Regions from separate parts of the Sporosarcina sp. P25 genome, predicted to be linked through region 2. Evidence: riboswitches for the same ligand, from Rfam matches in the RefSeq annotation. Region 2 holds a riboswitch; each other region holds the start of a gene.

Region 1 (5,834 bases), on a different contig from region 2:
GGAAAAGGAATTAAAATTTTATCCAATGCCAATATGATTTTAGCTTTGGCATTGTTAATTTTCATGATCGTGCTTGGACCAACTTTATTGATTTTCAACATGTTCACGGATTCCATTGGTGGCTACCTGGAAAATCTCATACGTATGAGTTTCCGTACTGCACCGCTCACTCCTGAAAATCGTACTTGGCTAAATGGGTGGACTCTATTCTACTGGGCTTGGTGGATAGCTTGGGCACCATTTGTCGGGATGTTCATTGCCCGCGTATCAAAAGGTAGAACGATTCGCGAGTTCATGATTGGCGTGCTAGTTGTTCCTACTGTGTTGAGTATGATCTGGTTCACAGCATTTGGTACGACAGCAATTGAAACGCAAAAAGCTGGAATTGTCGACTTGGCTGCAAGTGCAACTGAACTGACAATCTTTGAGATGTTCAGCGAATTGCCTTTGTCATTCGTCATATCAGTCATTGCCATTTTGTTGATTACATCGTTCTTTATCACTTCAGCGGATTCGGCTACATTTGTGCTCGGCATGCAGTCGTCATATGGTTCATTGACTCCACCAAATAATTTGAAAGTTGTATGGGGCGTAATTCAATCTGCCATCGCCATCATTCTATTATATGTCGGAGGATTGGATGCACTGCAAAACGTCATCATTATTGCCGCTTTGCCATTCTCCATCATCCTCATTATGATGGTCGTCTCGCTGTTCAAATCACTAAAAGATGAAAAGAAACGAATAAAGCGTTAGTAGAGAAAAGAACACCATCGCACTAGCGACGGTGTTCTTTTTCATATATTAGTTTGCCACTTTTTCGATTGCTTGCTTCAAATCCGCAATAATATCCTCTGCTGACTCCAACCCTACAGATAAGCGAATTAGCTCTTCACTAACGCCTGAGTCTTTCAAGTCTTCCACAGACAACTGCTGATGAGTTGTAGATGCCGGGTGAATGATTAATGACTTCGCATCTCCCACATTCGCTACATGAGACCAAATTTCTACATTGTCGATTACTTGTCTTCCTGCATCGCGTCCACCTTTAATACCGAATACGATAATTGAACCATAGCCATTTTTTAAATATTTATTTGCCAATTCTACTGTTGGATGATCTTCTAGACCTGTATACGTCACCCATTCTACTGCCGGATGTTCTTGCAGGAATGCAGCAACTTTTTGTGCGTTTTCATTGTGGCGAGGCACGCGCAAATGAAGTGTTTCCAAACCTTGCAACAAGTTGAATGCACTATCTGGTGACAGACATGGGCCGAAGTCTCTCAGCAATTGTACACGTAATTTCGTTGCGAAAGCTGCAGCAGCTGTATCGATTCCGTACCGTAAGCCATGATAGGATTCATCCGGCTCTGTAAAACCAGGGAACCTACCTTGCGTCCAGTCAAATTTCCCTGCATCAACTGCCACACCACCGATTGTCGTACCGTGTCCGCCAATCCACTTTGTCGCGGAATGAATAACTACATCGGCACCATACTCGATCGGATTTGATCCATAAGGAGACGGGAATGTATTGTCTACTAACAATGGAAGTCCATTTTCATGTGCGATGTTCGCAACGGCTTCTACGTCAAGAACTTGCAAACTTGGATTACCGATTGTTTCTGCAAACAACGCTTTCGTTTTATCCGTAATAGCTACTTCAAAGTTCTTTGGATCTGACGCGTCAACAAACTTCACTTTGATGCCATAGCGGGGTAATGTCACAGCGAATAAGTTGTATGTACCGCCGTAGAGATTGCTGGCTGCAACGATTTCATCACCCGCTTCAGCAATGTTCATAATAGAGAATGCAATTGCCGCCATTCCCGAAGACAGGGCAACTGCCGCTGATCCGCCTTCTAGCTGGGCTACACGCTCTTCAAATACGGCTACCGTCGGATTCGTAATTCTTGTATAGATATTGCCCGCTTCTTTCAAAGCGAATAAGTTTTGTGCATGCTCCGTGTCTCTGAACACATAAGAGGTCGTACGATGAATCGGCAACGCACGTGAGCCTGTTTCCGAATCTGGCTTTTGTCCTCCATGTAATAATATCGTTTCTGGCTGTAATTTCGTCATAACCATTCCCCTTTTTTCGTGTATTGATGGAACACCGAAATTCCTAGGACTAGACAAGAAAAACGCAAGACGACGATTAGCAATATATAGAAAAAAGCCTTCTTCCATAATAAGAAGAGGGCTCTGCTTTCGCTTATTCCTCCCTTATCTTCCAAACTACTGAAAGTTTGTAGGAAGTAGCACCTTTGCTTTTGCCGGTTGCCGGGCATCACAGGGCCTAATCCCTCCGCCGCTCTTGATAAGAGTGTGTCTATTCGTTTTCCATCGTTGAAAAATAGTATACGGCTATTCCTAGTCTATTGCAAGGTAATTTAATGGAATGTTTCGAAATCTGTATTTCCTTTAATATCTTGCAATGAAAGTAATAATAGTGAAGACACCGTTGATCGACGTTCCAGGCGGACGCTTTCCCGAGGGCGTGGCTTGAGCCAAGCGAACAGCGAAGGGTTCGCTTTGCCGTATTTCTGTGTACTTTGCAGAAATTAAGGCATCTATCCAGGGTCTCAAGACACACGCTGATCCTCCGGGAGTCGCCGCCTTCCACTTACGATCAACTAGTTTACTACCTTGATTATTTTAATGTGTAATGATTTATACATTTACTAAACGAAGTCGTCTTCCAAGCGGTGACGTAGTAATGAGACAGAGACAGGCGTATTTCTTGTCTGTAGCTCATTGCGGGAGCCACCTGCTAGATCAGAAGTGAGTTTAATGATGTTTCCACTTATGACTTCACCAAAAAATCGCCAGCACATGTTCGTTGAACGATGTGCTGGCGATTGTGCTTGATTAGAATATGTCCCACCATATTTTCACGGCCGAGGCGATGATCAATACGGCTAGAATGCTTTGTAATACTTTGGTGTTTACTTTCCGGCTCACTTTTACACCGATCGGAGCCGCGATGATGCTTGCGATGATCATTACGAGAGCTGGGCCATAAGGTACTTGCCCTGTTAAGAGCTTGCCTGACGCCGAGCCCACCGATGATAACAGCGTAATCGCTAGTGATGTAGCGATTGTGACGCGTGTGGGAATTTTTAGTACTACGAGCATAATCGGGACCATGATGAATGCGCCGCCAGCTCCGACGATTCCAGCTGCCAATCCAATGATAAAAGCCGCACTCGAAGCTATGAAACGATTGAATGTAATTTCATCAATCGGCTGATTGTCGAGGCCTTTTTTCGGAATAAACATCATAATAGCTGCCATGACAGCTAGAACACCGTAGATCACGTTGACGGTAGCTTCTGAAAGCATACTGGAACCAGCACCGCCAAGGACACTGCCAACTAATACACTGATTCCCATATAGAGAACGAGTGGTTTCAAGATCAAATTACTCTTTCGATATGCTAAAACTCCTGAAAGTGATGCAAAGAAAACTTCCACTGCCGTAATACCGGATACTTCATGTGGTGTAAATGCAGGAAAGCCAAGTAATGCAGGAATAAATAGCAACATTGGATACTTGACAATTGCGCCACCAATTCCCATCATACCCGAAAGGAATGAGCCCACAAATCCAATAAGGAAGATCGTGATAATAAATGGAATAGTCATGATGTCCTCCCTTCTTCCAGACGAAAGAGGGAGACAGTTATTCCCTCTATCCTCAGTTTATCCTTTTTGGATCCAGAATTTAAAGACATCAGACTCTTGTTGCTGATCTTTTATTTCATGATTACCAGAAGTAGCCCACGCTGTCAGGTCGGACACCGATCCTTTATCTGTCGTATGAATCTCAAGAACGTCTCCTGTTTGCATATCCTTCATTGCTTTCTTTGCACGTACGATCGGCATTGGACATGCCAGGCCTTTTGCATCTAAAAATGTTGTTGTACTCATATATATCTTCTCCTTTAAATTTGTTTTTTGTTTTCCATATGAATTAAATTAATTATTTACCGTACCGCACAGCGATTCGGACCAATCTCCATCTCGCGTTGCGTTTCCTCGTCAGGCTCGATTTTCCCCATGTTCATCTGGCGAATTTCCTGATATGCGTTAGGCTGTGGAGGCAAGTTCCCCGTGACTAATTCCCTGAACTCACTTTCATCCTCAATATTCAAACCGTGATTTTGCTCATACAATACACCGAGCTTTTCCGACACACTACCGTCTTCATTCAACTCATCTATAAGCATGAAGTGAGCCGGTAGGACTGTTAAATCCTTCGATAATTCTTTATAGCGTCGATACAAAGAATCACGCAAGTCGCCTACCCAATCTTCTGCTAAACCTGCTAAGTCAGGACGTCCAATCGAATCAATGAACAGAATATCACCTGTCATCAAATAGCTGTCGTCTACGATAAAAGAAGTCGAACCAATCGTGTGTCCTGGCGAATAAAGCGCTTGAATATCGATTTTCGTATCACCTACCTGAATAGACATATCATCCTCTAATGCAGCATATTCAAATTCTACCTCTTCGGCATCTTTCGGTGGCAGCCAATACGTCGCACCTGTGGTTTTTGCGATTTGACGACCACCTGAAATATGGTCCGCATGCAAGTGAGTATCGAATACGTTTGTAATCTTCACACCGCGTTGCTTGGCAAAGTCAGTGAACACATTTGTCATACGTGTTGCATCAATGATTGCCGCCTCTCCGCCAGACATGACCATGTAAGAGAGACATCCTTTTCCTAGACGAACGAATTGATATAGTTCGCCACCCGATTTCAAATCCGCAACCTTCACAGGCTCAAGATGCTCGCTCCATGCTTTCATTCCACCTGAAAGATAACCTACTGAGAAGCCTGCATCCTCAAGGATTTCTGCCACCATGATGGACGAACCTTCTTTCGCGCAAACTACTAGAATCTCCTCATCTTTTGGCAATTGATCTTCAATTTCTTCAATGCCATCCAATAAATCAAAGTATGGCACGTTCAAATGGCGTACTCGATCCCCTTCAATTTTCCAATCGTTGAACGCATCTGTATTTCGCACATCTAAAATGAATAAAGATTCCTTCGCAATGACTCTCTTTGCTACTTCACTTGATTGAATAGTTCTCATTTATTCATACCCCCCGTTGTATTTTCTGTCTCGCTATTCCACTCTGACATACCAGGAATGACATTAGTAACACTTTCAAATCCATTCGCCACTAATTTTCGACATGCCATATCACTGCGGTTGCCTGTTCGGCATACAACGAAAATTTTCATGTCCTTATCCAAGTACGCCATGCGTTCTTCCAATTGGCCAAGTGGTATAGATAAGGCACCTGGAATATGAGCAAATGCATATTCCGCTTCTTCACGGACATCTAGTAACACAGCGTTAGGTTGTTGCAGTTGGTCCATCAACTGGCTGTTATCAACTGTAACCGCATATTCTTTTTGTGACTGATCTTCCCCACCTGATTTTCGTACAAAGTGGCGCCACACATCGGCTTCCTTCACATGACCGACGTATTGATGCCCCACGCTTTCCGTCCATGCCTGTAAATCTGCAGTAGTACCCGAATCTGTAGACTGAACTTCGAGCACTTGACCGTCTTCCATATCCTTGATCATTTTTCTCGTCTTCACAATAGGCATCGGACAAGCAAGACCTTTTGCATCTAAAACATTATCTGACTGAATCATTTTATTCCTCCCATACACCCTAGGGTATTTATTTTCATAAAAAATTAAATAAACAAGTTTACTTGACCATCTTGCGCTTCTCCTAAGTAAGCCGCTACACCGCCATATTCGACTTCTTTAAGAAGTTCTTCCTCACCAAGTCCCA
Region 2 (5,834 bases):
AAGCGGTCATGATCCCCATCATTGGATCCATTTCCATTTCGAAGAACGCTACTCCAGCTTCACGCGCGCCTTCTGCAATGTCCGTCTTCGTCGTGGGTTGAATGAAGTTCGGCAAAATATTCGTTGCTGCGAAATACGCAAGCAATCCCGCGATCACCGTAGATCCATACGCAAATGCAGCAGACATTCCTAGCAATTTCCCGGAACCTGCTCCAAGCTTTGCAATACTTGGTGCGATAAACGCAATGATAATCAGTGGAACGATAAAGTTCAAGAATCCACCGAATAACATATTAAATGTAGCTGCTAAGCGAACGAACCAATGCGCAAATCCTTCATGGATCATCGGCAATACTAAACCAAGTCCGATCGCCAGCCCAATGGCGATTAGAATTCGCCAAATGAGCCCTAGTTTAAACTTCACAATACGTCCTCCTCAAATACACATATGTATTACTCAAACAAAATCAACTTTATCACAAGTCGATAGAATAAAGAAGATTTTGTTTGAATTTATTTGATGTTTTTCTTGTGGGTTGTGAGGAAGTGGATCTAGTGGAGTTGTTTGGAAGTTGGATGGTCTGCGGTAGTGGGGATGTTACTACTTGTTGAGCGGGGCTTGTGTGGGATTGAACGGATAACGCGCTTGATAGAGCGTATAACCCCACACATTGAGCGGGCCACGCGCTCCATAGAGCGGATAAACCAACTCATTGAGCGAGTTACGCGCGGGATTGAGCGGATAACCTCACACATTGAGCGTATACACCACCCCATAGAGCAAATCTCCCAACATATATACAAATAAAAAACCGGTAGCTGCGATAGCTACCGGCGGGCATTATTTTATTTCACGGGAACAACGGATCCAGACCATTCTTTCAAAATGAAATCTTGAATTTGCTCTGAAGTCAATACTTCTACTAATGCTTTGATTGCATCACTGTCTTCATTACCGCTCTTTACAGCAATTACGTTAACATATGGAGACTCTTTATCTTCCAATGCGATCGAATCTTCCATTGGATTCAAACCTGCATCGATTGCGAAGTTGGAGTTGATTAATAATGCGTCGCCTTCATCGTTATTATACAACTGAGGCATTAGCGCTGCTTCGTAGTTCGCATCAAACTCCAAGTTCTTTGGATTTTCTACGATATCGCCTACTTCGGCTTTCACTTTTTCCACGTCATCCGCTAGCTTGATCAATCCTTTTTCTTCAAGCATAGCAAGTACTCGACCGTGATCTGCAACAGAGTTACTGATTAAGATCGTCGCTCCGTCTGGAAGTTCTTCCAATGAGTCATATTTCTTAGAATACACACCGATTGGCTCGATGTGGATCGCGCCTGCATTGACGAAATCATAACCGAAATCGGCAATTTGGCTCTCTAGATAAGGAATGTGTTGGAAATAGTTCGCATCCAGTGTGCCTTCGTCCAAATCTTTGTTTGGCAGTACATAATCTGTGTAACTTTCAATTGTTAAATCATAGCCTTTTTCAGCTAATAATGGCTTAGCTTCTTCCAAAATTACAGCGTGTGGTGTGTTAGATGCGCCGACTACCAATGACGTTTTCTCGCCTTTTTCTGCTCCATCTGATGCTGCATTATCTTTACTACCTTCGTCTTTCGTTCCGCAAGCTGCCAATGCAAGCACTAGTACGGCTGCGAATAGACTGAATAAAAACTTCTTCATATCCACATTTCTCCCTCTCCATTATGGAATATTTCTATGGGTAACAGGTCTCCCTGAAAATCCTATTATCGCTTGTCCAAACGTTTTGCGATGAAATCACCGATAAATTGAATGATAAACACGATAATCAATACCAAAATCGTTGCCATTATAGTCACATCTTCACGGCTGCGCTGGAACCCTTCCAAATACGCGAGTGTACCTAGACCACCTGCACCGATCACTCCTGCCATTGCCGTATATCCGACAAGTGCAATCGAGGTTACGGTAATTCCCGAGACTAGTGCCGGCATGGATTCAGGTAACAATACTTTGAAAATGATCGTCGACGTCTTAGCCCCCATTGAGCGCGCTGCTTCGATAACCCCTTTATCGATTTCCTGCAATGCAATCAATACCATACGGCCATAAAACGGAGCGGCACCGATAATCAATGCAGGCAAGGCGGCATTCGGTCCACGCATACTATCGAATAATAATTTCGTAAGAGGAATCAATAAAATAATCAAAATGATAAACGGAATCGATCGGAATATATTCACGAATGCGCCTGTAAAGACATGGGTTATTTTATTTGACCATAACTGACCAGGACTTGTTAAAAACAACAACAAACCAAGTGCGATACCGAAGACAAATGTAAAGAACGTGGAGTAGGCAGACATATAAAGTGTCTCACCGGTTGCTTCCCACATTTTATCCCAATTCACGTTCGGGAACCATTGCTCAATCATGGATCAGCACCTCCGTCTTCACTTCATTGGCATCCAAGAAAGCAATGGCTTCCTCTATAATCGCCACGTCTCCTACTAGTTGCAAGACGAGTGTGCCGTAAGCGCCGTCACGTGTCGTTGAAATATTTCCTTGCACGATGTTGACGTCGATTGGGAATTTGCGGATCAACTCAGCAAGTACTGGCTGCTCTGTACGTTCACCAATGAAAGCTAGCTTGATCAACTTGCCATCAGGTGACTCTTGCTGTAAATGCGCCATCGCTGCGTCCGTATCACCGGTATCAGTCACCTGTGAAATGAAGCGCTTAGTAATTTCCGCTTGTGGAGATTGGAAGACATCCAGTACATTGCCGATTTCCACGACTTTCCCCGCTTCCATGACCGCCACGCGATGACAGATCTTGCGGATGACATGCATTTCATGCGTAATCAACACAATCGTTAGTCCAAGACGTTCATTAATGTCCGTCAATAAATCAAGAATCGCATTCGTCGTCTCAGGATCGAGTGCGGACGTTGCTTCATCACAAAGTAAGACTTCAGGATCATTTGCAAGCGCTCGCGCAATGCCGACACGTTGCTTCTGACCACCAGATAATTGCGATGGATATGCCTGTTCACGACCTGTCAATCCAACGAGATCGATCAATTCCTTCACTTTTTGCTTACGTGCCGATTTCTTCACGCCAGCAATTTCTAGAGGAAACATGATATTTTCTTCTACCGTTCTAGACCATAATAAGTTAAAGTGCTGGAAGATCATGCAGATTTTTTGACGCGCATCGCGCAGGCCAGCACCTTGTAATGTCGTCATTTCTTGTCCGTGAATCAGAATACTGCCGGACGTCGGTGTTTCAAGACCGTTCAATAGTCGAATTAATGTACTTTTTCCTGCTCCACTGTACCCGATGACGCCGAAAATTTCTCCTTCTTCGATGGCTACTGTCACATCATCTACCGCGACAATTTCTGAACGGTTCAATTGGTATTTTTTATGAACGTTTGTTAGTTGAATCATTTTCCGCACCACCTCATTAAGTCTTTTTAATATGTCTTTCAGAACACTACTAACGCCTGTCGTGCCTACACGGCGCTTTCCGCTTTAGTATCATCCAGCTACAAGCGCCAGGCTCTCGGGTCGTTTCAGACTTTCCAAAAAGGCAAAGAGCGCCTTTGTGGTAAGTCTTCCAACGCCTGTCGTGCCTACACGGCGCTTTCCGCTTTAGTATAAAAAAAGCCTTCCTGCAGACAAGCAGAAAGGCCGAACGTATGTAGTTATGTACGTTACCATTTCTCTCATCTATCAAAGCATTACGCTTTGAGTGATTTGGCACCATTTCACATATGTGACGGTTGCCGGGCTTCATAGGGCACTTCCCTCCGCCGCTCTTTATAAGAGTTACATATTCATTTGATTAACTACTTATACCATACATCGACTTCTATTGTCAACTGAGCTTCTCTAGCAAATACGGGACGGATTGAAAGGCGTAAATTTTTTCTATAGGCTGTCCTTTGCGCTGAATAAGTAAACAAGGAACGCTTTCTATCTCATATTCTATTGCGATAGCCTGGACATAGTTCAAATCCGCCTTTCCAATCGGTAGTTTCGGACGCATTGTCTCGATTACCGTAAGCATTTTTGAAGCGACTGCGCATGTTCCACACATCGGTGTATATAAATAAAAAGCGGCTACTTGCTCTGCCGCCTGTGTGCGTTGCCAGTCTTCAATTGTCCAATTATTCATGTGGTCCACCTGCCAAGTATTTGGAATGTACTTTAAAATTAGCAGCAGCTAAAATGCTTGCCAATAGCTTAACGGGAGTCGTTTCTACTTCGCGGTAGAGACGATCCGTATATAAATGTCTCGCTTCAGGGTACAGTTGTTTGAACAACTTACGAATGGACTCGCCGGAAGCGTCCGCATCCATAAAGACGAACAGGTCCTGCTGCTCATACGGTTCAAGCAGTTCTTCAATATGGTACGCACTGATGGTACCATTCGTACAAAGAATCTCTACAGGCTCTGCAAGGATCGGCACTAGCCGCTTACGATCCGAACCGCCTTCTACAATGAGAACTTTCGGGTCCATCTGTTTCCTCCTAGCGTATAAAAAAGCGCTGAGACGTTCCAGCGCTTTTTTCTTTTAGAATATTATTCAGCTGTCATTTCTTCATACTGCTCAGCTGTCATTAACTCATCAAGTTCAGCTTTGTTATCGATTTCAACTACTACCATCCATGCGTCTTCATATGGTGATTCGTTAACCAATTCAGGGCTATCTTCAAGGTTTTCGTTCACTTCTACCACTTTACCAGTTAATGGAGCGTACAATTCAGAAACAGTTTTCACTGATTCAACACTTCCGAAAGGCTCGTCTGATTTTAATTGATCGCCAACCTGTGGCAGTTCAACGAATACAATATCGCCTAGTTCAGACTGTGCGAAATGTGTGATGCCGATACGGTATTTACCGTCTTCTTCTTTTACCCACTCGTGCTCTTCTGAATATCGTAAATCTTTTGGTGTGCTCATGTCGTTACCTCCAAAAATATAATAGTTTATCTACCTTTAGTTTGCCATAGTTCCTGTATAAAGACAAGAATCTAAATCACTTCTTCCACGTTTCCGTGAATGTGTTTTCATTAAATCCGACTGTCACTTTTTGGTTATCAGAAACGATTGGACGTTTGATGAGCATTCCGTCTGAAGCGAGGAGTGCGATTTTTTCATCTTCTGTCATGGTTGGTAGCTTGTCTTTCAAGTTAAGCTCACGATATATCTTGCCGCTCGTGTTGAAGAACTTTTTCATGTCAAGTCCAGAGTTCGCGATCATGTTGCGCAGCTCGTCTTCGCTTGGAGGTTGTTCGGCGATGTTCTTTTCTTCGAATGAAATCCCTTCGTCCGTAAGCCATTTCTTCGCTTTGCGGCACGTGGTACATGTTGGATAGCCGTAGTATGTCATAGTCATAATAGTCAATCCCTCCTTTTTTTCAGTATAGCAAATAATGGTGTGTGGGTACTAGCTAAGCGCAAGAAGAATAAGCTAATACGAGGCTAGGGGTGGGAATTGGCGCTACGGAGGGGGACGCTTTCCTAGAGGGCCCGCGTTGAGCCAACCAGTCGCGTTGCTCCCTCGGTTGTCTCACCTGTCGGGCTGATCCTCTGGGAGTCGCCCCCTCCTACGCGCCAATTCCTTGCAATGTGTGCGTGTGTTACTTTTTTTGTGTATGGAAGTTAGTGTTGTGATTGATGTTGAACTTCGGTACTTGAACTGAAATAAGTCAAGACACAACAATAATTAACATAGGCTCTCCAGTAAGTGATCTAAGTCCCCTCACTATCCACGTAGGATGGAAGCGGATGTTGGGGCGACTCCTATGGATCAGCTCAAGCCGAG
Region 3 (5,834 bases), on a different contig from region 2:
TCGTTATTATTAAGCACGACAATCGCTGGTTATTGACCAAACATAGAATACGCGGCATTGAATTTCCTGGTGGAAAAGCGGAATTAGGAGAGACAATTGAACAAGCTGCTATTCGGGAAACGATGGAAGAAACAGGCGTCACTGTAGAAAATATACATTCATTTGCTGAGTACGTAGTCTTTACTGATCCGCCTTTTTGCAAAGCCGTTTTCACAGGAGATATAACACATGTGGAAAAAGACTTTACGTTAATGGAAACAGAAGGCGTAGTTTGGATGACCGACGCTGAACTAGATGCTTGTACTGAACTCAGCTTTCATATGAAAGATCGCGGAATGGGTGAGCTTAGGAAGTGGGTGGAAGCGAATGATAGAACTAACTGATGGTAAAATCATACGGAGAAAAGATTATCCCTCCCCAAACCCCCATGTCAGATTGGAAGAAATCACCTATAGTTCTGATAGCTTGCTTGTAAAAGGACTTCTGGCAACACCGAAAGCAAAAGGACGGTATGATGGATTGCTTTATTTACGTGGCGGTATCCAACATGTAGGGATGGTGAGGCCAGCGCGTATTGCACAATTTGCGTCGCATGGTCTTGTGGTATTCGCTCCTTATTATCGCGGCAATCGTGGTGGTGAAGGAAAGGATGAATTTGCGGGGGAGGATCGCAATGATGCCGTGACAGGCGTGGAAGTGCTGAAACAGCAAAGTGCAGTCAATTCAGATCGCATTCATTTATTCTCTTTTTCAAGAGGCGGGATCATGGCCTTATGGACAGCCATTATGCGCGAAGATTTAACTTCTATGGTAACATGGGCAGGAGTTTCAGATGTGATCTTCACATACAAAGAGCGACAGGATATGCGACGTATGATGAAGCGTGTCATCGGTGGCACGCCGAATAGTCAACCAGATGCGTATCGTGAAAGAACAGCGCTATTCCAGATAGAGAATATTGATATTCCGGCATTGATTATCCACGGAACTCTTGATACGAATGTATCGTTTGATCAGGCTTTATTGCTGGAGAATGCATTGCGTGATGCGAATAAAGAGTTTGAAACTTGGTATTTAGAAGGCTTTACGCATTATATTCCTCCTGAAATGAATCGACAACTTGTGAAAAAAGCAGTGGATTGGATGAAGCGACAATGATGTGCATCCGCCACCGCTTAAGTGATTACAATGTAGACGTAAAAAGGCTGACCAGAGGGGTCAGCCTTTTCGTATGCCATTATTTACTGACGGGTGGTCCGCCTTTGATTGCGATGTCTTCTGAAACGTGAGAAAACTTCTTGAAGTTCTCACGGAAAGCATCAGCCAAACGGTTTGCTTCTTTATCGTATTCGTTTGGATCTTCCCAAGCGTAACGAGGGTGTAGAACATTACTTGGTACACCTTCGATTTCAAGAGGCATTTCCAATCCGAAGATTTCGTTCTTCTTTGTTTCTACATTGTCCAACTTCCCGGCGATTGCAGCGCGCACCATTGTACGTGTATAGCCTAAGTTCATACGTGAACCTACACCGTAGATCCCACCAGTCCATCCTGTATTCACAAGGAATACTTTTGAACCGTGCTCATCGATTTTCTTTCCAAGCATCTCTGCATATGTAGCTGCAGGAAGTGGTAGGAATGGTGAACCGAAGCAAGTAGAGAATGTTGGTTCAGGAGCAGTAATTCCACGCTCAGTTCCAGCAAGTTTGGAAGTGAAACCGCTCAAGAAGTGGTACATTGCCTGTTCTTTTGAAAGAATCGAGATTGGAGGCAATACACCAGAAGCATCAGCTGTAAGGAAGATAATGTTCTTCGGATGACCAGCAACTGACGGTGTCACGATATTATCAATGTTTTCGATTGGATATGCAGCACGTGTGTTTTCTGTTAATGATTTATCATCATAATCAGCAATGCGTGTCTCTTCATCCAGTACTACGTTTTCTAAAACAGCGCCAAAACGGATTGCTCCGAAGATTTCAGGTTCTTTTTCAGCAGAAAGATTGATACATTTTGCGTAACATCCGCCTTCAATATTAAATACGCCATTATCAGACCATCCGTGTTCATCATCACCAATAAGTTTACGGTTAGCATCTGCTGAAAGTGTCGTTTTACCTGTTCCAGAAAGACCGAAGAATAAAGCAACATCGCCTTCTTCTCCAACGTTTGCCGAACAGTGCATGGATAGGATATCTTGCTCAGGAAGTAAGAAGTTCATAACAGAGAAAATAGACTTTTTCATTTCTCCAGCGTACTCTGTTCCACCGATTAAGACAATTCGCTTTTCCAGCGATACAATGATGAACGTTTCAGAGTTCGTGCCATCCACTTTTGGATCCGCTTTAAATGAAGGGGCAGCCAAAATGGTGAATTGCGATTCATGTGCTTTCAATTCTTCTTTGGTTGGACGGATGAATAGTTGGTGAACGAACAGATTTTGCCAAGCTAATTCGTTAATTACTTGGATAGACAATTGAGAGTCTTTATCTGCCCCTGCAAACCCTTTAAATACAAAGAGTTCATCTTTTTTCTTCAAATGATCGATGACTTTCGTGTATAATGAATCAAAGATCTCCTCTGAAATCGGACTGTTCGTGCTACCCCAATCTACTTTATCCTTAGACACTGCATCTTCAACGATGAATTTGTCCTTAGGTGAGCGTCCTGTATATTTACCTGTACGTGCAGTGATCGCACCGTCGGCAGAAAGTTTAGCTTCGCCTCTTGCTACTGCTTTTTCCGTTAATTCCGCCACAGACGCTTGGATCGTCACGTTGCTTCCACTAAGAAGACTTTTTAAACTATCATCAATTTTTGCAGATATCATGTTTACATACCGTCCTTTGCGTAGTCGATTTATTTTTATCTTGATGAGAATATCCTAATTCGTAAATAGTATAACACATTAAGAATATTAATCTATACTAATGGAAAACTCAAGTGATTTAGGAGAAATAATTTGACAAAATCCAAACTTTTTAATACGATGTGACATGAACGGATACTCTTATCCCGAGTTGGTGGAGGGTACAGGCCCTGTGAAACCCGGCAACCTGCAATAGACGCAAGTCTAACGCGAAGGTGCCAAACCTGAAGCAAGGTTTAATTCCTTGGACGATAAGAGTGAAAGGTGCTGCGCGTGAAATTTTGCCTTTTACTCATGGATTGAATATGAGTGGAGGGCTTTTTATATTGTCTAGCCCTGAATCCTTATGGTATATGCTTGACGTCTAGGCGTGGAACTTTACCAGGGACTTATGAGAGTACCGTATCATGATGCTTAATATAGGGGGAAACAACATGACAAACCGTCGACTGTTTACATCAGAATCAGTTACAGAAGGCCATCCTGACAAGATGTGCGACCAAATTTCAGACGCAATTTTAGATGCAATCCTAACGGAAGATCCAAATGCGCGTGTGGCATGTGAAACGAGTATCACAACAGGACTCGTATTAGTAATGGGAGAAATTACTACGACAACGTATGTGGATATTCCAAAAGTTGTTCGTGATACTGTTAAGGAAATCGGGTATGTTCGTGCGAAATACGGTTTCGATTACGAAACGTCCGCTGTACTTACTTCCATTGATGAGCAGTCACCTGAAATCGCTGCAAGTGTCAACGTGGCACTCGAAGCACGCGAAGGCTCTATGTCAGATGAAGAATTGGATGCAATCGGTGCAGGAGACCAAGGTCTAATGTTTGGATATGCATGTAATGAAACGCCTGAGTTAATGCCTCTACCCATCAGCCTTTCTCATAAATTGGCACATCGCTTGGCACAAGCGCGTAAAGAAGAACTTATATCTTATTTACGTCCTGACGGAAAAACACAAGTGACGGTAGAATACGATCAAGATAATAATCCTGTGCGAATCGACACAATCGTTATTTCTACACAACATCATCCTGAAGCGACACTCGAGCAAATTGAGAAGGATATAAAGAACGTTGTGATTGATGCAGTCGTTCCAAAAAACTTATTGGACGAGCATACTAAATACTTCATTAATCCTACTGGCAGCTTTGTTGTGGGTGGACCTCAAGGAGACTCCGGTCTGACTGGACGTAAAATCATCGTCGATACGTATGGTGGATATGCCCGTCATGGTGGCGGTGCATTCTCAGGGAAGGATGCTACGAAAGTGGACCGTTCTGCTTCTTACGCAGCACGTTATGTTGCAAAGAATATCGTTGCAGCTGGACTGGCTGAGCACTGTGAAGTTCAGTTGGCGTACGCTATTGGAGTAGCGAGCCCGGTTTCTATCTCGATCAATACATTTGATACCGGTACACTATCCGAAACTCAATTAGTAGAGTTCGTACGTGAATTATTTGACCTTCGACCGGCAGGCATTATTAAAATGCTCGACCTACGTCGTCCTATCTACAAACAAACAGCAGCGTACGGTCACTTTGGCCGCACTGACATCGAATTGCCATGGGAGCAGACGGATAAAGTGGAAGCGTTGAAAGAACTTGCAAGTAAAGTACGTGTGAAGCAATAATGGAGTGCAGAAAGAGGAAATTATTTCTTCTTTCTGCATTTTTTATTTATTTGACGGCGTAAAATGAAAAGGAATTACTTCATAGTCAGCCTTTTCATAAGCTACTTGCAATCCGTGATCCTCAATATCTTTTTTCAAGACAGTCTTTTGCTTTACTTCAACGTCAAATGAATAACTAAAAGGATAATTTTCCACTTTAACAGTGTGCTGATCTGCAAAGTATATCCCAATTCGTCCTACCGGTAATGTATGGAAAATGCTTGTAGAAGGAATGCCGTCGCGAAAGAATACATGTTCATTCGCTTTGTCGATACCTGGATCATTCACACAACAATATAAGGAAAAGTTATCTCCAAGCTGAAGCAAAGCAAAATGCTTTTCAAATAAATCCTTATCAAAACCCTCGATTTCTTTACACAATCGTTCACGACGATTCTGTTCACCCTTGATAAATAGCTTAGCCTCTTTTTCGTTGTTACTCTGTATAAACTGTTCATAATGAAGACTACAAAGCATTGCTGCATATTGGTCCATCTGTTCTACATCATCAATTCCTTGGCGATAAAGTACTGTTTTAGGGAGCAGGGGGAAGTCAGTGAATTGAAAAGGTGCCGACTTCGCATCATTCCAAAAAGGCTGTTTATCAAAAGGAGCCCAGCCGATGTCGTGGTTACTAATGGCAGTCAATACGGAATGACGCCATTGATCATCAGGAAACATATCCTTCTTCCAGTGTTTCATTAATTCACCGGCGAGGTGTCCATGATGATGTTGCTGCACAAAGCTGAATGTTTTCTCGTGTTCACGTACAATCATCTTGCTCATCCTTTCTTTTCAGGGGGAACGCTATCATTTTTTATGATTTCTTCTTTAATTTCTTCTTTTACCTTTTCAATTTTCTTCATTTCTTCCTGATACATTTCTTCTGCTTCTGTTGTACCGAGAATCAGGGGTTCTTCATTGAAATCAATGCGTTTGCCATACCGAAGAAGTTCATAAATAATCATACCGTTATTCGGTTTGCCATTTACGGTTTTCATTGGAATGGAGTCAAATAAAACGAAATAGAAGGCGTAGAATATAAAACGGCTCCAAAATGTTTTGGAGTCTTCAAAAAATCCATTCGCTATCAGCGCATTAATTGTGACTGCCACGACCACGTTAATCAAAATCGGCCCAGCATATATACATATATATGCGAAATTACTTTTTCTTTTTACTGAATCAAAAGTAAACCAGCTGTTTACATGATAATATTTTCGTATATCTAAAACACCGAATTTAAAAAGTCTAGGTCCAGAACCAATAGTTAGTCTGGC
Region 4 (5,834 bases), on a different contig from region 2:
CAGCTAATCGGATATCACTTTCTAGTTCATTAACTTCTGCTATTTGTTCGTATGGCACACCGTATATTTTACCGATTTCATACAAACTCTCACCTTGCGAAACTACATGAATCTGCATGTATCTTCACTACCCTTCCTGAGTTCTATCCTTATGATATGATGGCGCGTTAAGAACTATGCTTGAGTCGCCAATACAATTTCATATGAATAAGCTTTCGATTACTTCACATACTATTTTCGATGTACATGACTATTGAAGGAGGAAAAATATTTGACAAATCAATTCGAAACATCTCAAAACATGCAAGGCGGACAAGTTCCCCATCGATGAATCACGGTGGACATGAGTTATTTGATGTCAAAGAAGTACTTAGCGCGACAGTCGGAGCATTGAACCAAGCGATGATTTTACGCCCACACGTCCAAGATCCAGAACTTTTAGATATTCTTGATCGACAGTACCGATTCGCGTTGGATGAGTACAATATTCTCGTCGAAAGTTTCAAAACAGGCAAAGATCCTTCACACCCTACGCAGCGCTATCAAATGAAAGCAAGTAGCGACTTCATTTACGGTATGAAAGAAAAAGCACCCTCTAAGCCCATTCAATCCACAGGTGAAATCAGTGATGAAATCATCTCCGGCTTTTTACTTGGCGCTAAGAAAGAAGGCGCTACAGGCAAAACAGCTGCTTCATTAGAAGTATGTAATCCAGTCGTTCGCCGTGTACTGGCAGATTCCGTGCCTAACTGTATAGAAATGGCGTACGAGTTGTCAATTTACCAAAACAAACATCACTATTATCAAGTACCTCAATTAAATGATCAGGATATGAATATGTTGCTTAATTCATTTGCACCTTCACAAGGTCAACCCGGTATGCCGAACAACCTTCAATAAGTTAATGTTTCAAGCAGATGGAGTTCTTCTTCATCTGCTTTTTTGCTTTTACACTCCCTATATTTGTATACTATGTAGAAGAATACAAATGAAGGAGTGTCTATATGAAAGTTGCGATCTTTGATTTTGATGGTACGTTGTACACTAAAGAAACCTTTAAATTACTCATGGAGCAATTAAAGAATCATCCTACGCACAAGAAGTATTACCGAAACTTTTTTCGATCGATATTACCGCTTTATGTTCGCTATAAACTAAAAATACTACCTGAGTCTATTATGAAAGAACGCTCTATGTTCCTTTATCTACAAGCATTGGATTCATTGACGATGGCAGAACTACATGAGTATTTTAAAGGTATGCATAACGTGATGTTGCCTGACTTCAATGAACAAGTCATTAACCGACTAGTAGAACATCAAAAAGAGGGATACCATATCTTACTAGTTTCTGGAGCTTATACTCCTTTTTTAAAAGCAGTCACAAGTCACTTGACATTTGATCGAATTATCGGCACAGACATCCCTTCAAATGGAGAACAATTAGCGATGGATCAGCCTTTCCTACATATTCAAGGTACACGTAAAAACGAACAAATTTATCAAGCACTACTTGGAGAAATTGTCGATTGGGATAATAGCTTTGCTTATGGTGACAGCATTTCCGACCTTCCAGTCTTAGAGCAAGTTGGGTACCCTGTAGCAGTTCGTCCAGATAAAAAACTTACTGCAGTGGCCAAACAAAGAAATTGGGAAATATTATAAAAAACGCGAAGAGCTCTGATTATGTCAGGGCTCTTCACGTCAAGTCGATTTTAATGTATTGATATACAAACTGCCATCTGACTGAATTTCTGCGTAGAGAACATGCTCTGGTTTGGAAATCCCTTGTTTTTTTAGTTGCTCAGTTAACCAAGTATCAGTCAATTGAAGTTCTCTCATATTTTTCTCTTCTACTTTCCCGTTAGTAATAATTTCGGTCGGAATATATTTTGGCTGTGGTGCTGGGGCTTTGATATCTTTCTTTGTCGCATATTTCTCACTTGCATTCAACATGACACTTAAATTACCATTCGTTTCGAATATCGCGTAATTGACGTCTTTCATAGAAAATACCGACTGCTCTCGTAGCATCATATTTATATCATTGAAACTCAAACGTAATTTACGCATGGAACCTTCTAGGATTTTTCCGTTCTGAATGACAATCATCGGTTTATCATCGAGTAATACACGAAGTTTAATGGATTTGAATGATAAAAAGTTAGCAAGAATTGTTAATACTGCCCATAAGACCATTCCATATAAACCATTCAAGAATGGCGTTTCAGACTCTCCCGCCAAATTGGCCGCAATCGAACCGATTGTTATACCTGTCACATAATGAAAGAAAGTCAATTGTGACACTTGTTTCTTCCCCATAAAACGCGCCAAAATCAACAGCACAACAAATGAGATCACCGTTCGTAAAGTCATTTCCCAAAAAGCCAATTGCCAAAATTCATCTATGTTCACTGCATACACCTCCGGTAATCGGAGTATGTGCAAACTATAGAAATTTATACACTAATTCTTTTAATTCCAGTTATAAGGAGTTTTCTGGTAGACATAGTAATTGAGCCAATTCGAGAACAATAAATGCGTATGGGATCGCCAAGTATTCATAGGTTCTTTGGACGGATCGTCGTTCGGATAATAATTTACAGGAACATCAATGTCAGCACCTTTTTCTATATCGCGAGCGTATTCATCCCCTAATGTGTGTGCATCGTACTCTAAGTGTCCAGTTACCATAATATGTTTTGCATCATTTGAGATCACAATGAATGCGCCGGCATCTTCAGAAGCAGAAAGCAGGGTCAAATCAGGATGATTCTTTATTTCTTCTAATGAAACTCCCGTATGGCGTGAGTGTGGGGCAACATATACATCATTAAACCCTCTTGCCAAGTTCACTGTTGGATCGGTAATATCATGTGAAAATACTCCAAAACACTTTTTCGGCAACTCGAATTTGTCAATTCCGTAGTGATGATATAGAGCCGCTTGTGCCCCCCAACAAATATGAAGAACAGATGTGACGTTCGTTTTTGTCCATTCCATAATTTCTTCTAGCTCCTTCCAATAGACTACATCTTCAAATTGTAGAAGTTCGATTGGAGCACCTGTGATAATCATACCGTCAAAACGACGATTTTTGACATATTCAAAAGTAGTATAGAACGTTTCTAAATGATTCTGACTGACGTTTTTCGAAACATAGGTAGCTGTATTGAGAAATGTGACATTCACTTGTAAAGGTGTATTACCAAGCAATCGCAGCAATTGAAGCTCTGTCTTTTCTTTTTCAGGCATCAAGTTCAAAATTAAAATATTGATCGGGCGGATATCCTGTGTTGTCGCACGTTCTTCATCCATAATAAAGATTTTTTCTTCTTTCAGTAATTCACCTGCTGGTAGATGTTTTGGTATATTAATCGGCATTCTATTTCCCCCTTGACGTTCAGTTATTCTATTTCTATACAAAAAAGCCCTCATTTCTCTTAGATAAGAAAATGAGGGTTGACCATTCACCGTTCTTATCTCTCAAGACAACAATCTTGTTGGAGGTAGCACCTTCCTGTATATACAGAGGTTGCTGAAGCTTCATCAGGCCAAATCCCTCAGCTTCTCTTGATAAGAAATATTTAATTACTGCCTATTATAGCATTAATAAATTAATTGTATAGCGGAATTGTCAAATTGTTCTGCGCATTTAAGTTTTGTAAATTGTAGATAGTATATTTTTGTGTATAATAGAAACTACCAACTACATTTCTTCGAGGAGGAGCTCATGAAGTCTTTAGGTATTGTTCGTAAAGTTGATCATCTCGGCAGAATTGTCATTCCAAAAGAACTTCGAAATTCTTTGTCGATCGATAAGGGCGATCCGATCGAAATTTTCGTAGAAGATGATAGAATCATTTTGAGAAAATTTCAGGCCAACAGAGCGTGTTTTATCACGGGTGATGTGATGGATGAAAACAAACTATTGTCAAACGGTCTATACATCAGTCCACAAGGCGCTAAAATTCTTATAGAGCAACTGAAAGAGTTCACGTAATACAAGAAATAAGATCTTATTGTGGCATCTTTTCTAATATAAAAAGGACCGAAAACAACTTTTATAGTTGCCTTCAGTCCTTTTGTTTAATTGTCTCAATATCTCTTCATGTAGTCCGATTACATTACGTTAAGCTATTAATAAACTCTTCGATTTCTTCTTTCGTTTTACGATTTTTACTGACGAAACGACCTGTTTCTGTTCCTTCACTGAATGCCACGAAGCTAGGAATACCGAATATATCCAACTGACTGCAAAGATCTATAAAATCATCACGATCAATCGAGACAAATTCATACTCCGCAAATTCTGTTTCTAATGTTGGCAAGAATGGTTCAATCACTCTGCAATCTGGACACCAGTCTGCAGTGAATAAGAAAATCACTCTTTCTTCTTGTTTAAGTTGCTCGAATTGCTCTAGTGATTCTAGTTTTTTCAATTCCCAACACTCCTCTAAATGAATAGTATAAGCCCATTATAACACTCTTACCTGCACTTCTTCCCTTCAAACGACTTACGTTATTTACTTCCACTTAGTTAAATTAAAGATGTTTTTTTACAAATAACCTCTCAGACACGAACGTTCACAAATAATTCAATAACTACGTTCGCATTTAACAGTTTTTCATTTTTTCCGGAAAAGCAATTGACAATAGTTTTTGACGTGTTATGATTAGTTCTAAATTAATAGTTGTTAAACAATTTTGACGAAGAGATACCTTCCTAAAAAGAATTTTCTAGAGAGCTGATGCAGTGGTGTAAGTCAGCAAATTCCGAGGTTGGAGGCACTTCCGAATTGATTGGCTGAACATCTTAGTAGGCTAATCCGTCACATGCACGTTACGCATGCTGAATGAAGGCTGCATCTGCAGCAAAACAAGGGTGGTACCGCGTTAGTTTATCGAGCTTTTCGCCCCTTACTTATACGTAAGGGATGGAAGGCTTTTTTATTTTACCTATAAGGGGGGTAGCGTACAACTTACATATACGATCAATCACACATAGTTTTCCAACAAAAATTCTACTACAAACAATCAAAGGAGAGAATGAATATCATGGCTTTTAAAATACTTATTAGTGACCCACTTAGCGAGGACGGAATTTTCCCACTACGACAAGCAGAAGGTTTTGAAATTGTAATGGAGACTGACCTAACACCAGATCAGCTGAAAGAACGTATCAAAGATTTCGATGCATTACTAGTTCGTAGTCAGACAACTGTTACAAAAGAATTGTTGGAAGCAGCTGATCAATTAAAAATCATCGGTCGTGCAGGTGTAGGTGTCGATAATATTGATTTGGACGCGGCTACAGAAAAAGGAATTATCGTTGTGAATGCTCCGGATGGCAACACAAACTCTGCAGCTGAGCACACAGTCGCCATGATGATGTCTATGGCGCGCAAAATCCCTCAAGCCTTCAACTCGTTAAAAAACAATAAATGGGATAGAAAATCATTCCTTGGTGTGGAATTGAAAGACAAAACTTTGGGGATCATCGGGCTTGGTCGCATCGGTGCTGAAGTGGCAAGACGTGCAAGAGGACAACGTATGAATGTAGTCGCATATGATCCGTTTTTAACAGAAGATGTTGCCAAAAAATTAGGCATAGAAATTGGGACAGTAGATGAAGTGCTAGACGTAGCTGACTTCATTACAGTTCATACACCTTTACTAAAAGAAACTCGTAGAATGATCAACAAAGAAGCATTCGAGAAAATGAAAGACGGCGTACAAATTATCAACTGTGCACGCGGTGGAATCATTGACGAAGATGCTTTATACGATGCAATCGTTGCTGGTAAAGTGGCGGGTGCGGCATTGGACGTATTC

What was found. A riboswitch is a leader RNA that binds a small molecule or an ion and turns the genes downstream of it on or off. The one in region 2 is predicted to bind S-adenosylmethionine.
Region 1: it holds a riboswitch for S-adenosylmethionine, as region 2 does, so the genes downstream of both, CSV70_RS14525 (O-acetylhomoserine aminocarboxypropyltransferase/cysteine synthase family protein) here and CSV70_RS14095 (methionine ABC transporter ATP-binding protein) in region 2, are expected to answer to the same signal.
Region 3: it holds a riboswitch for S-adenosylmethionine, as region 2 does, so the genes downstream of both, metK (methionine adenosyltransferase) here and CSV70_RS14095 (methionine ABC transporter ATP-binding protein) in region 2, are expected to answer to the same signal.
Region 4: it holds a riboswitch for S-adenosylmethionine, as region 2 does, so the genes downstream of both, metA (homoserine O-acetyltransferase MetA) here and CSV70_RS14095 (methionine ABC transporter ATP-binding protein) in region 2, are expected to answer to the same signal.

Annotation. Positions count from the first base shown of each region.
Region 1 is NZ_PDYV01000022.1:24,248-30,081, reverse strand. It holds gene CSV70_RS14530 (glycine betaine uptake BCCT transporter) at 1-756, shown strand, start outside; gene CSV70_RS14525 (O-acetylhomoserine aminocarboxypropyltransferase/cysteine synthase family protein) at 805-2,085, opposite strand; SAM riboswitch class I at 2,227-2,330, opposite strand; gene CSV70_RS14520 (sulfite exporter TauE/SafE family protein) at 2,875-3,651, opposite strand; gene CSV70_RS14515 (sulfurtransferase TusA family protein) at 3,709-3,936, opposite strand; gene CSV70_RS14510 (MBL fold metallo-hydrolase) at 3,993-5,114, opposite strand; gene CSV70_RS14505 (sulfurtransferase TusA family protein) at 5,111-5,689, opposite strand; gene CSV70_RS14500 (DsrE/DsrF/DrsH-like family protein) at 5,734-5,834, opposite strand, start outside.
Region 2 is NZ_PDYV01000020.1:50,072-55,905, forward strand. It holds gene CSV70_RS14080 (dicarboxylate/amino acid:cation symporter) at 1-424, opposite strand, end outside; gene CSV70_RS14085 (MetQ/NlpA family ABC transporter substrate-binding protein) at 847-1,698, opposite strand; gene CSV70_RS14090 (methionine ABC transporter permease) at 1,764-2,432, opposite strand; gene CSV70_RS14095 (methionine ABC transporter ATP-binding protein) at 2,425-3,450, opposite strand; SAM riboswitch class I at 3,726-3,831, opposite strand; gene CSV70_RS14100 (thioredoxin family protein) at 3,881-4,180, opposite strand; gene CSV70_RS14105 (toprim domain-containing protein) at 4,173-4,526, opposite strand; gene gcvH (glycine cleavage system protein GcvH) at 4,589-4,969, opposite strand; gene CSV70_RS14115 (arsenate reductase family protein) at 5,046-5,405, opposite strand.
Region 3 is NZ_PDYV01000010.1:13,300-19,133, forward strand. It holds gene CSV70_RS10060 (NUDIX hydrolase) at 1-383, shown strand, start outside; gene CSV70_RS10065 (alpha/beta hydrolase family protein) at 367-1,158, shown strand; gene pckA (phosphoenolpyruvate carboxykinase (ATP)) at 1,238-2,830, opposite strand; SAM riboswitch class I at 3,008-3,127, shown strand; gene metK (methionine adenosyltransferase) at 3,304-4,515, shown strand; gene CSV70_RS10080 (DUF3891 family protein) at 4,558-5,331, opposite strand; gene CSV70_RS10085 (hypothetical protein) at 5,337-5,834, opposite strand, start outside.
Region 4 is NZ_PDYV01000010.1:82,638-88,471, reverse strand. It holds gene CSV70_RS10425 (LysM peptidoglycan-binding domain-containing protein) at 1-118, opposite strand, end outside; gene CSV70_RS10420 (spore coat protein) at 328-900, shown strand; gene CSV70_RS10415 (HAD family hydrolase) at 1,005-1,664, shown strand; gene CSV70_RS10410 (YetF domain-containing protein) at 1,704-2,408, opposite strand; gene metA (homoserine O-acetyltransferase MetA) at 2,475-3,383, opposite strand; SAM riboswitch class I at 3,476-3,582, opposite strand; gene CSV70_RS10400 (AbrB/MazE/SpoVT family DNA-binding domain-containing protein) at 3,733-4,002, shown strand; gene CSV70_RS10395 (thioredoxin family protein) at 4,127-4,441, opposite strand; T-box leader at 4,698-4,923, shown strand; gene serA (phosphoglycerate dehydrogenase) at 5,058-5,834, shown strand, end outside.